One region of the Paenibacillus sp. JJ1722 genome, then DNA from elsewhere that is predicted to be linked to it. Evidence: a T-box and tRNA genes for the amino acid it is inferred to sense, from the RefSeq annotation. Region 1 holds a T-box; the other holds one or more tRNA genes.
The links. A T-box is a leader RNA that pairs with one kind of tRNA and senses whether it is charged. The one in region 1 lies ahead of tyrS (tyrosine--tRNA ligase), so its partner is inferred to be a tRNA-Tyr.
Positions count from the first base shown of each region.

Region 2: it encodes a tRNA-Tyr, which carries the amino acid that the T-box ahead of tyrS (tyrosine--tRNA ligase) is inferred to sense. The anticodon was not compared.

Region 1 covers NZ_CP182500.1:3,786,841-3,793,708, reverse strand. Annotated here, with positions in the region: gene ACM1ND_RS16970 (penicillin-binding protein 1A) at 1-1,099, opposite strand, end outside; T-box leader at 1,235-1,501, shown strand; gene tyrS (tyrosine--tRNA ligase) at 1,568-2,821, shown strand; gene ACM1ND_RS16960 (AraC family transcriptional regulator) at 3,021-3,890, shown strand; gene rpsD (30S ribosomal protein S4) at 3,971-4,570, opposite strand; gene ACM1ND_RS16950 (sensor domain-containing diguanylate cyclase) at 5,007-6,868, shown strand, end outside.
Region 2 covers NZ_CP182500.1:383,419-390,286, reverse strand. Annotated here, with positions in the region: gene ACM1ND_RS01705 (PAS domain-containing sensor histidine kinase) at 1-513, shown strand, start outside; tRNA gene ACM1ND_RS01700 (tRNA-Gly) at 714-784, opposite strand; tRNA gene ACM1ND_RS01695 (tRNA-Pro) at 794-867, opposite strand; tRNA gene ACM1ND_RS01690 (tRNA-Arg) at 890-966, opposite strand; tRNA gene ACM1ND_RS01685 (tRNA-Cys) at 993-1,063, opposite strand; tRNA gene ACM1ND_RS01680 (tRNA-Gly) at 1,074-1,148, opposite strand; tRNA gene ACM1ND_RS01675 (tRNA-Leu) at 1,155-1,241, opposite strand; tRNA gene ACM1ND_RS01670 (tRNA-Lys) at 1,256-1,331, opposite strand; tRNA gene ACM1ND_RS01665 (tRNA-Gln) at 1,336-1,410, opposite strand; tRNA gene ACM1ND_RS01660 (tRNA-His) at 1,428-1,500, opposite strand; tRNA gene ACM1ND_RS01655 (tRNA-Tyr) at 1,520-1,605, opposite strand; tRNA gene ACM1ND_RS01650 (tRNA-Thr) at 1,610-1,685, opposite strand; tRNA gene ACM1ND_RS01645 (tRNA-Phe) at 1,712-1,784, opposite strand; tRNA gene ACM1ND_RS01640 (tRNA-Asp) at 1,851-1,927, opposite strand; tRNA gene ACM1ND_RS01635 (tRNA-Met) at 1,953-2,026, opposite strand; tRNA gene ACM1ND_RS01630 (tRNA-Val) at 2,057-2,132, opposite strand; tRNA gene ACM1ND_RS01625 (tRNA-Glu) at 2,139-2,210, opposite strand; tRNA gene ACM1ND_RS01620 (tRNA-Ser) at 2,243-2,334, opposite strand; tRNA gene ACM1ND_RS01615 (tRNA-Met) at 2,338-2,411, opposite strand; tRNA gene ACM1ND_RS01610 (tRNA-Asn) at 2,446-2,521, opposite strand; tRNA gene ACM1ND_RS01605 (tRNA-Ala) at 2,526-2,601, opposite strand; tRNA gene ACM1ND_RS01600 (tRNA-Ile) at 2,624-2,700, opposite strand; rRNA gene rrf (5S ribosomal RNA) at 2,737-2,853, opposite strand; rRNA gene ACM1ND_RS01590 (23S ribosomal RNA) at 3,004-5,928, opposite strand; rRNA gene ACM1ND_RS01585 (16S ribosomal RNA) at 6,333-6,868, opposite strand, start outside.

The DNA of each region.
Region 1 (6,868 bases):
CGCTCTTATCAATGGTGGTGTACACCATATAACCGCCTGTGCGAAGCTGCTGTTCAGCTTCTTTGAGTAAATCGTTATCGTCCTTGGTCTTGGCATCTGCACTGGCATTAGCTGCTTGACCCGGATTGGTGACAGACATGAGTGCCTGCGCAGCCTGTCGTTCTGTTTCCATCATAAGGTATGGATAGGTGTTATAAGCTTTAACAGTGCGTGGTGCGAGAGATTTTTTGATATCAAAAGCCATCGCTTCATCATACTGTGCTTTATTGATTTTGTTCTCCTCCAGCATTCGACTGAGCACCAGGTGCTGGCGGTTGATGGCTCTTTTAAAGCCAGCTTCATTAAACTCGCCCTTACCGTTGTAAGCAGAATAAGAAGAAGGAAGCTGTGGCAAACCTGCCAGATAGGCGGCCTGGGCTACATTAATCTCGTTCAGATCATTCTCATTAAAAATACCTTTGGCCGCTGCTTTAATGCCAAAGACGTTGTAACCGCTTGAACCGTTACCAAAAGGTACTTTATTGAGATAGGCCGTAATAATTTGCTGCTTGCTCAGGAAGCGCTCAAGGCGCAGAGACAGCAAAATTTCTTTGACCTTGCGGTCATCCGTGCGATCGAGATTTAGAAAGACACGACGCGCAAGCTGCTGGGTGAGGGTACTCCCCCCGGTTTGTACGGATTCATGCAGCGCCTTTTGCTTCACAGCACGCAGCGTTCCCGACAAATCGACACCTTTATGCTCATAAAAATGATTATCTTCAATGGCAATGACTGCGTCAATGACGAGTTGTGGAATCTCCTTAAACGTGACAGGTCTTCGATCTTCTTCTGTCCGAAGTTGTCCGATGGGAGAGCCATCATTGAAATAAGCGAAGCCTGTAATTGCATTCTTATCTACTTCCTGTAGGATCATGGATCTGGAACGCACGGGTTCGCTTTTTACAATAGAAGCGACATAGCCAGCGGCGGCCCCCCCTGCAAATAGTGCCCCCATAAAACCGATGATGATGACCCACTTTATGACACGGCCGAGCCTTCGCATGGTTGTCCTCAAGCGGGAAGGCTTTGGCGCTGATACATTGTTTTTTTCTTCAACCATTAAGTCTTCCTCCTTTATAACAGCCATTATTATAGCATAAAATTACAAAATGAACCCATATGCTAAAAAGCCTGTCTTTTGGTGTCGTTGACTACATAAAAGCAGTGTGTTATAAATAGGTCAAAGTAAATATCGTGAAAAGCAGAGAAAGACTTCAGTAGAAGGCGGATTCACGTTGTACAGAGAGCCGATGGGTGGTGTGAATCGGTAGCGTCCCTCCTTTGAATTACCGTCTGGAGCTGTCTGGATGAATGGAAAGCATTTGCAGGTTTGCGAAGCTACCATAGTAATCCAGTACCGGGTGTAGGCCCGTTATAGGAATGAAGTGAAAGAAATGTCTGTCTTTGACATGCGTTTCTTTAATTAGGGTGGTAACGCGAGTAGCTCCTTCTCGTCCCTTGGGATGAAAGGGGCTTTTTGGTTTGTCTAATATGTAATATTTTGGATGAAAAATAGGAGGTATACAGGATGAAGTGGGAAGAATTGAAGCCGGAGCAACAGGTAGAGGTCGAGCGACAGCTAGAGGTGATACAGCGGGGTGTGGCGGAAATTGTACCGGAGGATGAGCTGAAGCGTAAGGTAATCAAATCGGTCGTTAGCGGCGAGCCGCTCAAAATTAAGCTGGGTCTTGATCCATCTGCGCCCGACATTCACATCGGACATACGGTTGTTATGCACAAACTGCGCCAGTTCCAGGAATTAGGCCATCAAGTGCAACTGATTATCGGAGATTTTACAGGCAGAATTGGTGATCCGACAGGTAAATCGGAGACTCGTAAGCAACTGACTGAGGAAGATGTACAGCGTAATGCACAAACGTACAAGGAACAAATTTTTAAAATTCTCGATCCTGAAAAAACAAAGGTATTCTACAATTCCGAATGGTTAGGGCCAATGTCTTTTGCTGATGTAGTAACCCTGTCGGCCAAAGTAACGGTTGCCCGTATGTTGGAACGAGATGATTTTACAAAAAGGTACCAAAACGGATTGCCGATCAGCATCCATGAGTTCTTTTACCCGCTGATGCAGGGCATGGATTCCGTGGCTCTCCAAAGCGATATTGAATTGGGGGGGACGGATCAGAAGTTTAATCTGCTGATGGGCAGAACCCTGCAAAAAGAATACGGAGTTGAGCCGCAGGCTACTATTACATTACCATTGCTTGAAGGGCTGGATGGCGTCCAGAAGATGAGCAAAAGTTTGGGGAACTACATTGGTGTTGATGAGGAGCCAAACGAAATATACGGGAAATCCATGTCCGTTCCTGACGAGCTGATGCTGAAATATTTTGAGCTTGCAACGGATATCAACAACGAGGAGCTGGCAGAGCTGGCGAAAGGTGTTAAGGACGGCTCAGTACATCCACGTGATGCCAAAATGAAGCTGGCTGGAACGTTAGTGCGCATGTACCACGGCGAAGAAGCAGAGGAAGCAGCGAAGCAGCATTTTGTGACCGTATTCCAGCAACGTGCGCTGCCTGACGATATTGAAGAGTTCACCTTGACGGCTGATCAGTTAGAAGAAGGTGGCATTCGTGTGATCCAGTTGCTGACTCATCTGGGCTTTGCAGCATCAAATGGTGAAGCCAAGCGCAGTATTCAGCAGGGTTCGGTCAAAATTAACGAAGAGAAATGGACCGATGTGAACGAAGCATACACGCCGAAGGAAGGCGACATTGTGCAGGTAGGTAAACGGAAATTTGCTAAAATCAAGCTTGGATAATGAAAATATATTCAAAAGCAGCACTGAGATTGTATCGATCTCAGCGTTGCTTTTTTTTCTGACAAGTGAAAAGTCATGGTAAACTTAGCACAAATAATCAAACATGTAGGTAAAGAGTTATACATAATGAAAACGTGGGTTGCACAATTTGGGTGTAGGATAGATAACCAAAACAATTACAAGTGCGGGGAAGGATTATATGGACTATTTTAAACGAATTCAGTGTGCGATTGAGTTTATTGAATTGAATCTCCGGGAGGATTTAAAAATTGCCGAGATTGCTTCACAGGCCTGTTTTTCAGCTTTTCATTTCCAACGGGTTTTTCAGGCCATTTCGGGTTTTACGGTTCAACAGTATATAAGAAGGAGAAGATTGTCCGAGGCGGCTGAACAGCTAAAACAATCCAATCAAAAAGTGTTGGACATTGCTATTGAGTATCAGTACAACTCACAAGAAGCTTTTACCCGCGCTTTTGAAAAGAATTTTGGGATCACCCCTGGGAAGTATCGTAACGGTGATATCGAGTTTCCTGCGCAAAGTAAAATCAATTTTCTGGATTACCAAAAAAATACGATGGGGGATTTGGATGTGAATAAGCCGGTGATATTGCAGCTCGAAACAGTTAAAATTGTAGGATATGAATATAAAACAAATCTGAATAATGAGCAGCACTATAAAGAAATCCCAGGGTTTTATGGGCACTTTGGAGCAAATGAATATTTTATGTTTATCCCGAACAAAATTGCACCGGGAATGTCATATGGGGTTGCCTGTCGATTTGAAGACAACGGTGCATTTTCATTTGTGGTGGGCGAGGCAGTTGAAAAAGAGTCAAAAGAACTGGCAGAGGGTTTCGTATATATGGAGATTCCAGCAGGGAAGTATGCTGAGTTTGACGCTTCGGGTTCAGATGGACGGGTTCAGAATATACGAGACTTTATCTATGGCACATGGCTTCCTAATTCTAATTTTGAACGGAGGGAGGGGCCTGATTTTGAAATTACGGACGTGATGAATTCCTCCTATCCAGATCACTTGAGTATGAAGGTATACATCCCCATTGAATAAAACCCTCAGGCTCGATGCATAGGGAATATAAAAAAAAGCACCCGAATAAATTCGGGTGCTTTTTGGTGCTAATACAAGGATTAGCGGTTGTAGAATTCGACGATTTGTTTTTCATCGATATCTTGGGACAATTCGCCACGCTCAGGCAAACGAATGAATTTACCTTCCAGAGCTGCGTCATTGTACTCCAGGTAAGCTGCCAAGTGGTTGCGGTTTTCCAAAGCTTCTTTAATGGAAGACAGGGAACGACTTCTTTCACGAAGACCGATCACGTCGCCAAGACTTACTTGGTAAGAAGCGATGTCAACTTTTTTACCGTTCACAGTAACGTGACCGTGAGCTACCAATTGACGTGCGCCTGCACGGGAATTAGCAAAGCCAAGACGGAACACAAGGTTGTCCAGGCGGCTTTCCAGCAAGAACATAAAGTTTTCACCAGCGATACCGTGCATGTGTTGAGCTTTGTTGAACAGGGTACGGAATTGTTTTTCACCCAAGCCGTACATGTGACGCAGCTTTTGTTTCTCTTGAAGCTGCATACCGTAGTTGCTGATTTTTCTCCGTTGGTTTGCACCATGTTGTCCCGGAGGGAAAGGGCGTTTCAATTCTTTACCTGTGCCGCTCAGGGAAATACCGAGACGACGGCTCAATTTAAATTTAGGACCAGTGTAACGTGCCATTATAGAGTTAACTCCTTCATAATTAAAATTTGAGTTGGGGCTCTCTTTGCGCTCCAATTTGTTCGGCGCTACCAATTAAGGTAAGACGCACTACTGACAGAAAAGTTCAGCCGCTGTCCTGTCAGCAACAAAAAAGATGAGGGTGACACAAACTGTTACGCCCAAAATTTAAGATCCGCACAGTAGATAGTTCTGCCGTACAGTCTTTTTCATTAATATATACTATATGTAAGAGTGGGTCAATGTCAAGAAAAGAAAAAGAATGAAAACGTCAGAATTTGTCGATAGGGCTTAAGAACTAAAAAAGTGGGACGAATTTCTGAAAAATGGATGCAAATTTCTAGAGTTGAGAGTAAAATAGATCATATTATGAGCTATAGTGGTGTATAGCCGCTGTCTTGGTACAGCTAATTTTGCTGTGAAGGAGCGCCTTAATATGTCGGAATTTTCAACAACGGATCAGCAAATGCTTGACAGTAAAACAGTCCAGGCTGGCGGTGCTCCGCTGTTTGATGATAAAGGATATACGTCTTTTGCCTGGCTCCAGAACATGGATATGACACCCTATGATTTCCCCTATATTAACCAGCTGCTTGTCCAAGGATATCGGAGTTGGTTACAGCAGAGCAATGGTATATCCTGGATTAACGAAGAATATACTGGTGTTTTTAATTTTATAGGTGTTCGTGTTGCTGGTAGGGAAGAAGATGATGACGAGGATTTGGATTTGGTCGAACGTTGTTGCATATCTAGAGAGATGGAAGTGAGTCAGCGCAAACTTCGTGATGGAAGCCTTGCGTTTGTGTATATGGTTCCCATACTATGCCGTAATTACAAGAGGGAGCCCTTTGCCGCTCTTCGTTTTACACGGCCTGCTCAACATTCTGTCTCAAATCAGGACACATTGTTAGCAGCTGCTTTACATTTTAAATCCTGCTTTTACTCGAAGTTTGAGTATATATTTATGGAAGATATCCTTGGGATGCAGAATCGAAGCGATCGTGAAGGTAGACGCCGTTCTATTTTATTTCAGATTGTAAAACGGATGCATGACAAAATTGACGTGGAAGGCGTGCTGGATGAGGTATTCGGGAGCATCGCCTATTTGTTTCCCCATGTAGATATCACCTTGTATATGAGTCAGGATCGACACAGTCGCAATCCGCAGGTCAAACCTTTGCTGCTGCATGAACGGGACGAAGATGTATGCGTCCGTGCATTTATGAAAGGGCAAATGGCTGTGAATGAGCCTGTCGGTACACAAGATGAAATGACTGAAATCGGCATCCCATTACGTGGCAAGCAGGGTGTATACGGTGTTTTCCATATGATCCTTCCATCGGGTGCGGATAGTATGAAAAAAGTGGATGTAGAGCTGATTGCCATGATGGCGGATACGGCTGGCACTGCATTTGAAAATGCGAAGCTGCTTGAGCAGTCTAATGTACTTATTCATGAATTGCGTCTCATTAATGAACTGGTTCAGCGCTTGAATCAGAGCCTGAAGTTAAATGAAATATTTGAATTTGCCGTGCAGGAGTTATTAAAAATGTTCATGGCTGACTTTTGTTGTATTGTACAGCTTGATCAGGATGGAAGCTGTTTTAAGGTCATGTCGAGTAATGTGGAAAGCTTAAAATTAGAAAGTTACCCTCATGAAGAGGGATTTGCTGGACTGATACGCAAAACAGGAGAACCAGTGATTGTGTCGGACTATAGAAAGGATGGGAAGATAACCTCTCATTTTATGGATGCGACGGACTCCCAGTCTTTGATGGCTGTACCTATGAAGACCAGCGGTACTCCTAGAGGGGTTATACTATTGTCCAGCAAGCTTCCACACTTTTTCTCTTATGATAATTACAAAATGCTGCAAATGCTAGCCCCTCACATCGGGTTGGCGGTAACCAATGCTATGCTGCACGCTGAGGTGCGACGTTTGGCTAATATGGATATGTTAACAGGTCTGTATGTACGTCATTATGTGGACCAAATCATTCAGCAACATCAGGAAAAGGATTTCTGTGGATCTCTTATTTTGGTAGATATTGATCAATTCAAACAGGTGAACGATACGTATGGGCATCAGACGGGTGACGAAATTCTGAAAAGCGTCAGCAATATCGTTCGTTCGGCGACTCGCGATGAGGATGTATGTGCCAGATGGGGCGGCGAGGAGCTTGCCATTTATTTACCGCAGCTGGGGGTACAGCAGGCGCTCGGATATGCAGAAAAAATACGTTACCGTGTACAGCATGAAACCGAGCCTCAGGTGACTGTTTCTTGCGGGATTGCTGA
Region 2 (6,868 bases), 2.7 Mb from region 1:
CTTATTATTCAGTTAGATAGCCAACTTGCCGAACAACCTAGTGCTGCTCTGGAGAGTCTTCGTTCGCAGGTGACCGACATCATCAAAGATGTTCGTGGTCTAGCGTGGGAACTTCGTCCCTCAGTTCTGGATGATTTGGGTGTCGTCCCAGCTATAAGAACCTATATTGAAAACTTCTGTTCTCATTACGGGATTGAGGTGCATTTTCAATGCACTCTACGTAAACGCCTTGATATTCGCAAGGAAATAGCAATTTATCGGATTGTACAGGAGGCATTAACGAATGTAGCCAAATATGCAGATGTAGCGGAGGCATATGTCGACGTTGAGGATCAAGATGAAATGATACAAGTGACCATTCGGGATGAGGGCATTGGATTCTCTGGAAAGTCCCAAGGAGAGGGAGTTGGATTGTTCAGTATGGAAGAACGAGCTAGAGGGGTAGGGGGATTTATGAGCATGACCTCTGCTCCAGATGAGGGAACCTCCATCCAGCTGACCATTCCCGTGTAAAAACTGTCCACTAGATCGGTTATCGGTGTATACCAGTTGTATGATCAGAACGATATACACCGATACCGAGATTATGAATAATCAATACATTGTGGGTACATGAAGATAAATACAAAAAAAGAGAGAGCTCTGTCCCCAGACAGGCTCTCTTTATTTATAAGGTGTCACCACTGAGGCAACAAGAATCCGCTATAGCAAAAAGCGGGTGATGGGAATCGAACCCACGCTACCAGCTTGGAAGGCTGGAGTTCTACCATTGAACTACACCCGCAAATCAGTATCGGGATGACACGATTTGAACATGCGACCCCCTGGTCCCAAACCAGGTGCTCTACCAAGCTGAGCTACATCCCGACATTATACTTTTTTTAAGAAATGGCGCGCCCTGAGAGATTCGAACTCCCGGCCTTTTGATTCGTAGTCAAACGCTCTATCCAGCTGAGCTAAGGGCGCATATTTAAATCCATAATGAGCAGTCAAGGCGCCACCCAGATTTGAACTGGGGATGAAGCTTTTGCAGAGCTTTGCCTTACCACTTGGCTATGGCGCCGTATGGATAATGGAGCGGACGACGGGAATCGAACCCGCGACCCTCGCCTTGGCAAGGCGATGCTCTACCGCTGAGCCACGTCCGCAAAATATGGTGCGGTCGAGAGGACTCGAACCTCCACGGGGGTTAGCCCACACGGACCTGAACCGTGCGCGTCTGCCAATTCCGCCACGACCGCAAAATAATTATAAATGGTGAGCCATGAAGGACTCGAACCTTCGACACCCTGATTAAAAGTCAGGTGCTCTACCAACTGAGCTAATGGCTCTTAATGGCTGGGGATATAGGATTTGAACCTATGCATGACGGAGTCAAAGTCCGTTGCCTTACCGCTTGGCTAATCCCCAATAAATTAAGAATAAAGGGCGGCCGATGGGGCTTGAACCCACGAATGCCGGAGTCACAGTCCGGTGCGTTAACCACTTCGCCACGACCGCCATATGATTATGAAAAGACTGGTGGAGGATGATGGATTCGAACCACCGAACCCGTAAGGGAGCAGATTTACAGTCTGATGCGTTTGGCCACTTCGCTAATCCTCCAAAATGGTGCCGGCGAGAGGACTTGAACCCCCAACCTACTGATTACAAGTCAGTTGCTCTACCAGTTGAGCTACACCGGCACATTACTCATTTCCCACTTGAAAGGTGGCTCGGGACGGAATCGAACCGCCGACACGAGGATTTTCAGTCCTCTGCTCTACCGACTGAGCTACCGAGCCATATTTTGTTTTATTACTACACCATATAATCCACACTATATATGTCAACTATATATGAGATTAAAATGGCGGAACTGACGGGATTCGAACCCGCGATCTCCTGCGTGACAGGCAGGCATGTTAGGCCTCTACACCACAGTTCCAGAGGCATTTCCAATAGGAAATTAATTGCGGGGGCAGGATTTGAACCTACGACCTTCGGGTTATGAGCCCGACGAGCTACCGAACTGCTCCACCCCGCGACATTAAAAGGGATTTATCAAATTTTCTTATGGTGGAGGCTGAGGGGATCGAACCCCCGACCCTCTGCTTGTAAGGCAGATGCTCTCCCAGCTGAGCTAAGCCTCCATATTATGACCCGTAGGGGATTCGAACCCCTGTTACCTCCGTGAAAGGGAGGTGTCTTAACCCCTTGACCAACGGGCCTTACAAAATAAGTTCTGATTCCAATAAATTTATGGCGGAGAGAGAGGGATTCGAACCCTCGCACCACTTTCGCAGTCTAACCCCTTAGCAGAGGGTCCCCTTATAGCCACTTGGGTATCTCTCCGAGTAGCGGCAGAGGGGATCGAACCCCCGACCTCACGGGTATGAACCGTACGCTCTAGCCAGCTGAGCTACGCCGCCACCTTATATATAAAAGTCAGAAATATTCAAAACATGGCTCCCCGAACAGGACTCGAACCTGTGACAACTCGATTAACAGTCGAGTGCTCTACCAACTGAGCTATCAGGGAATATTGGTGGAGCCAAGCGGGATCGAACCGCTGACCTCCTGCGTGCAAGGCAGGCGCTCTCCCAGCTGAGCTATGGCCCCAATCTTTTTGTTATTCTAGAAGTGGTGGGCCTTAGTGGACTCGAACCACCGACCTCACCCTTATCAGGGGTGCGCTCTAACCAGCTGAGCTAAAGGCCCTAACATGTAAAACTTCATCATCCTTTAAAGGATATAGCTTGGCGACGTCCTACTCTCCCAGGACCCTGCGGTCCAAGTACCATCGGCGCTGGAGGGCTTAACGGTCGTGTTCGGGATGGGTACGTGTGGAACCCCTCCGCTATCGCCACCAAACATGAATTTACACTGTAAATTCTTCCGTACGGTTATTCGGTTCATCACTTATCGTGTGAATGAATAGCCATGCGCTTATTGTATGTCACTTGTACATACTTTCAAGGTTACACCCTGAAAACTGGATCCGAAACTTATTTGCGTTTTATTTAGGATAAGCCCTCGACCGATTAGTATTGGTCAGCTCCATGCATTACTGCACTTCCACCCCCAACCTATCTACCTCGTCGTCTTCAAGGGGTCTTACATACTGGGAAATCTCATCTTGAGGGGGGCTTCACGCTTAGATGCTTTCAGCGCTTATCCCTTCCGTACATAGCTACCCAGCGGTGCTCCTGGCGGAACAACTGGTACACCAGCGGTACGTCCATCCCGGTCCTCTCGTACTAAGGACAGCTCCTCTCAAATTTCCTACGCCCACGACAGATAGGGACCGAACTGTCTCACGACGTTCTGAACCCAGCTCGCGTACCGCTTTAATGGGCGAACAGCCCAACCCTTGGGACCTACTTCAGCCCCAGGATGCGATGAGCCGACATCGAGGTGCCAAACCTCCCCGTCGATGTGGACTCTTGGGGGAGATAAGCCTGTTATCCCCAGGGTAGCTTTTATCCGTTGAGCGATGGCCCTTCCATGCGGTACCACCGGATCACTAAGCCCGACTTTCGTCCCTGCTCGACTTGTAGGTCTCGCAGTCAAGCTCCCTTCTGCCTTTGCACTCTTCGAATGATTTCCAACCATTCTGAGGGAACCTTGGGGCGCCTCCGTTACTCTTTAGGAGGCGACCGCCCCAGTCAAACTGCCCACCTGACACTGTCCTCGCACCGGATCACGGTACCAAGTTAGAACCTAGATACGATCAGGGTGGTATCCCAAGGATGCCTCCCTTCAAGCTGGCGCTCAAAGTTCTACGGCTCCCACCTATCCTGTACAGATCGTACCCAAATTCAATATCAAGCTGCAGTAAAGCTCCATGGGGTCTTTCCGTCTTGTCGCGGGTAACCTGCATCTTCACAGGTATTAAAATTTCACCGGATCTCTCGTTGAGACAGCGCCCAAGTCGTTACGCCATTCGTGCGGGTCAGAATTTACCTGACAAGGAATTTCGCTACCTTAGGACCGTTATAGTTACGGCCGCCGTTTACTGGGGCTTCGGTTCATAGCTTCGCCCGAAGGCTTACCACTCCCCTTAACCTTCCAGCACCGGGCAGGCGTCAGCCCGTATACTTCGCCTTGCGGCTTCGCACAGACCTGTGTTTTTGCTAAACAGTCGCTTGGGCCTTTTCACTGCGGCCCCCTCGGGCTATTCACCCTACCGAGGCACCCCTTCTCCCGAAGTTACGGGGTCATTTTGCCGAGTTCCTTAACGAGAGTTCTTCCGCGCGCCTTAGAATTCTCTTCTCGCCTACCTGTGTCGGTTTGCGGTACGGGCACCTTCTCCTGGCTAGAGGCTTTTCTTGGCAGTCTGAGATCATGACCTTCGCTACTACAATTTTCGCTCCCCATCACAGCCCAGCCTTACGATGTGCGGATTTGCCTACACACCAGCCTCACTGCTTAGACGGACATCCATCAGTCCGCGTCACTACCCTACTGCGTCACCCCATCGCTCATAACGGATTACGGTGGTACAGGAATTTCGACCTGTTGTCCTTCGACTACGCCTATCGGCCTCGCCTTAGGTCCCGACTTACCCTGAGCGGACGAACCTTCCTCAGGAACCCTTAGGCTTTCGGCGGATCTGATTCTCACAGATCTTTTCGTTACTCATACCGGCATTCTCACTTGAATGCAGTCCAGCGCTCCTTACGGTACACCTTCAACCCGCATTCAACGCTCCCCTACCCCTGATGCAAGCATCAAGCCATAGCTTCGGTGGTGTGTTTAGCCCCGTTACATTTTCGGCGCAGAGTCACTCGACCAGTGAGCTATTACGCACTCTTTCAATGGTGGCTGCTTCTAAGCCAACATCCTGGTTGTCTGTGCAACTCCACATCCTTTCCCACTTAACACACACTTGGGGACCTTAGCTGATGGTCTGGGCTGTTTCCCTTTCGACAATGGATCTTAGCACTCACTGTCTGACTCCCGGAACTAAATCTATGGCATTCGGAGTTTGACTGAGCTTGGTAACCCTTGCGGGCCCCGCACCCAATCAGTGCTCTACCTCCACGATTCTTTTTTCCGAGGCTAGCCCTAAAGCTATTTCGGGGAGAACCAGCTATCTCCGGGTTCGATTGGAATTTCTCCGCTACCCCCACCTCATCCCCGCATTTTTCAACATGCGTGGGTTCGGGCCTCCAGTGCGTGTTACCGCACCTTCACCCTGGACAGGGGTAGATCACCCGGTTTCGGGTCTACGTCCACGTACTCATTCGCCCTATTCAGACTCGCTTTCGCTGCGGCTTCAGCTCTTCACCTTAACCTTGCACGGGAACGTAACTCGCCGGTTCATTCTACAAAAGGCACGCCATCACCCATAGATCGGGCTCTGACTTCTTGTAAGCACACGGTTTCAGGATCTATTTCACTCCCCTTCCGGGGTGCTTTTCACCTTTCCCTCACGGTACTGCTTCACTATCGGTCGCCAGGGAGTATTTAGCCTTGGCAGATGGTCCTGCCGGATTCATACGGGGTTTCACGTGCCCCGCACTACTCGGGATCCGTCTCGGAGAGAACAAGTTTTGAACTACAGGGCTTTTACCTTCTCTGGCGGGCCTTTCCAGACCTCTTCATCTAACCGGTTCCTTTGTAACTCCATGTGAGACGTCCCACAACCCCAAGGAGCAAGCTCCTTGGTTTGGGCTAATCCGCGTTCGCTCGCCGCTACTGACGGAATCACTATTGTTTTCTCTTCCTCAGGGTACTTAGATGTTTCAGTTCCCCTGGTCTGCCTCTATTCTGCCTATGTATTCAGCAGAAAGTGACTGTCGATGAAGACAGCCGGGTTTCCCCATTCGGACATCCCCGGATCAAAGCTTGCTTACAGCTCCCCGAGGCTTTATCGTTGTTCGCCACGTCCTTCGTCGGCTCCTGGCGCCTAGGCATCCTCCGTGTGCTCTTTGTAGCTTAACCTAGACTTTTCTTTCAAAGAAAGAAAATGTCGATGTTCGATAAAGAATAATTTTTGCCAAAGGCAAAAGATCTTTCCTTACCTGCTACCTTTATTTCACTTGTTTACACAAGATCAGCTTAAAGGAATATTCTAAAACGCAATTTCGTTTCGGTATCCAGTTTTCAAGGTGCAATTCGCTTCTTCGAAGCGAAACCCGATGAATATTTCGCTTCCACACGGATGTGTGAATGAAACATTCGTCGAAGCTTGAGAGTTTGAGCTCTCAAAACTGAGCAACGAGTGAGTAAGTTAAGGATATTCATTTCATTCACACGAACGTGATGAACCGAATTGAATATCCGGTCGCAGGTACATTGTACTTGCTTATTTGAATGTTTCCGTTGCAGGAAACGATTCTCCATAGAAAGGAGGTGATCCAGCCGCACCTTCCGATACGGCTACCTTGTTACGACTTCACCCCAATCATCTACCCCACCTTCGGCGGCTGGCTCCCTTGCGGGTTACCCCACCGACTTCGGGTGTTGTAAACTCTCGTGGTGTGACGGGCGGTGTGTACAAGACCCGGGAACGTATTCACCGCGGCATGCTGATCCGCGATTACTAGCAATTCCGACTTCATGTAGGCGAGTTGCAGCCTACAATCCGAACTGAGACCGGCTTTTCTAGGATTGGCTCCACCTCGCGATTTCGCTTCCCGTTGTACCGGCCATTGTAGTACGTGTGTAGCCCAGGTCATAAGGGGCATGATGATTTGACGTCATCCCCACCTTCCTCCGGTTTGTCACCGGCAGTCTGCTTAGAGTGCCCAGCTTGACCTGCTGGCAACTAAGCATAAGGGTTGCGCTCGTTGCGGGACTTAACCCAACATCTCACGACACGAGCTGACGACAACCATGCACCACCTGTCTCCTCTGTCCCGAAGGAAAGGCCTATCTCTAG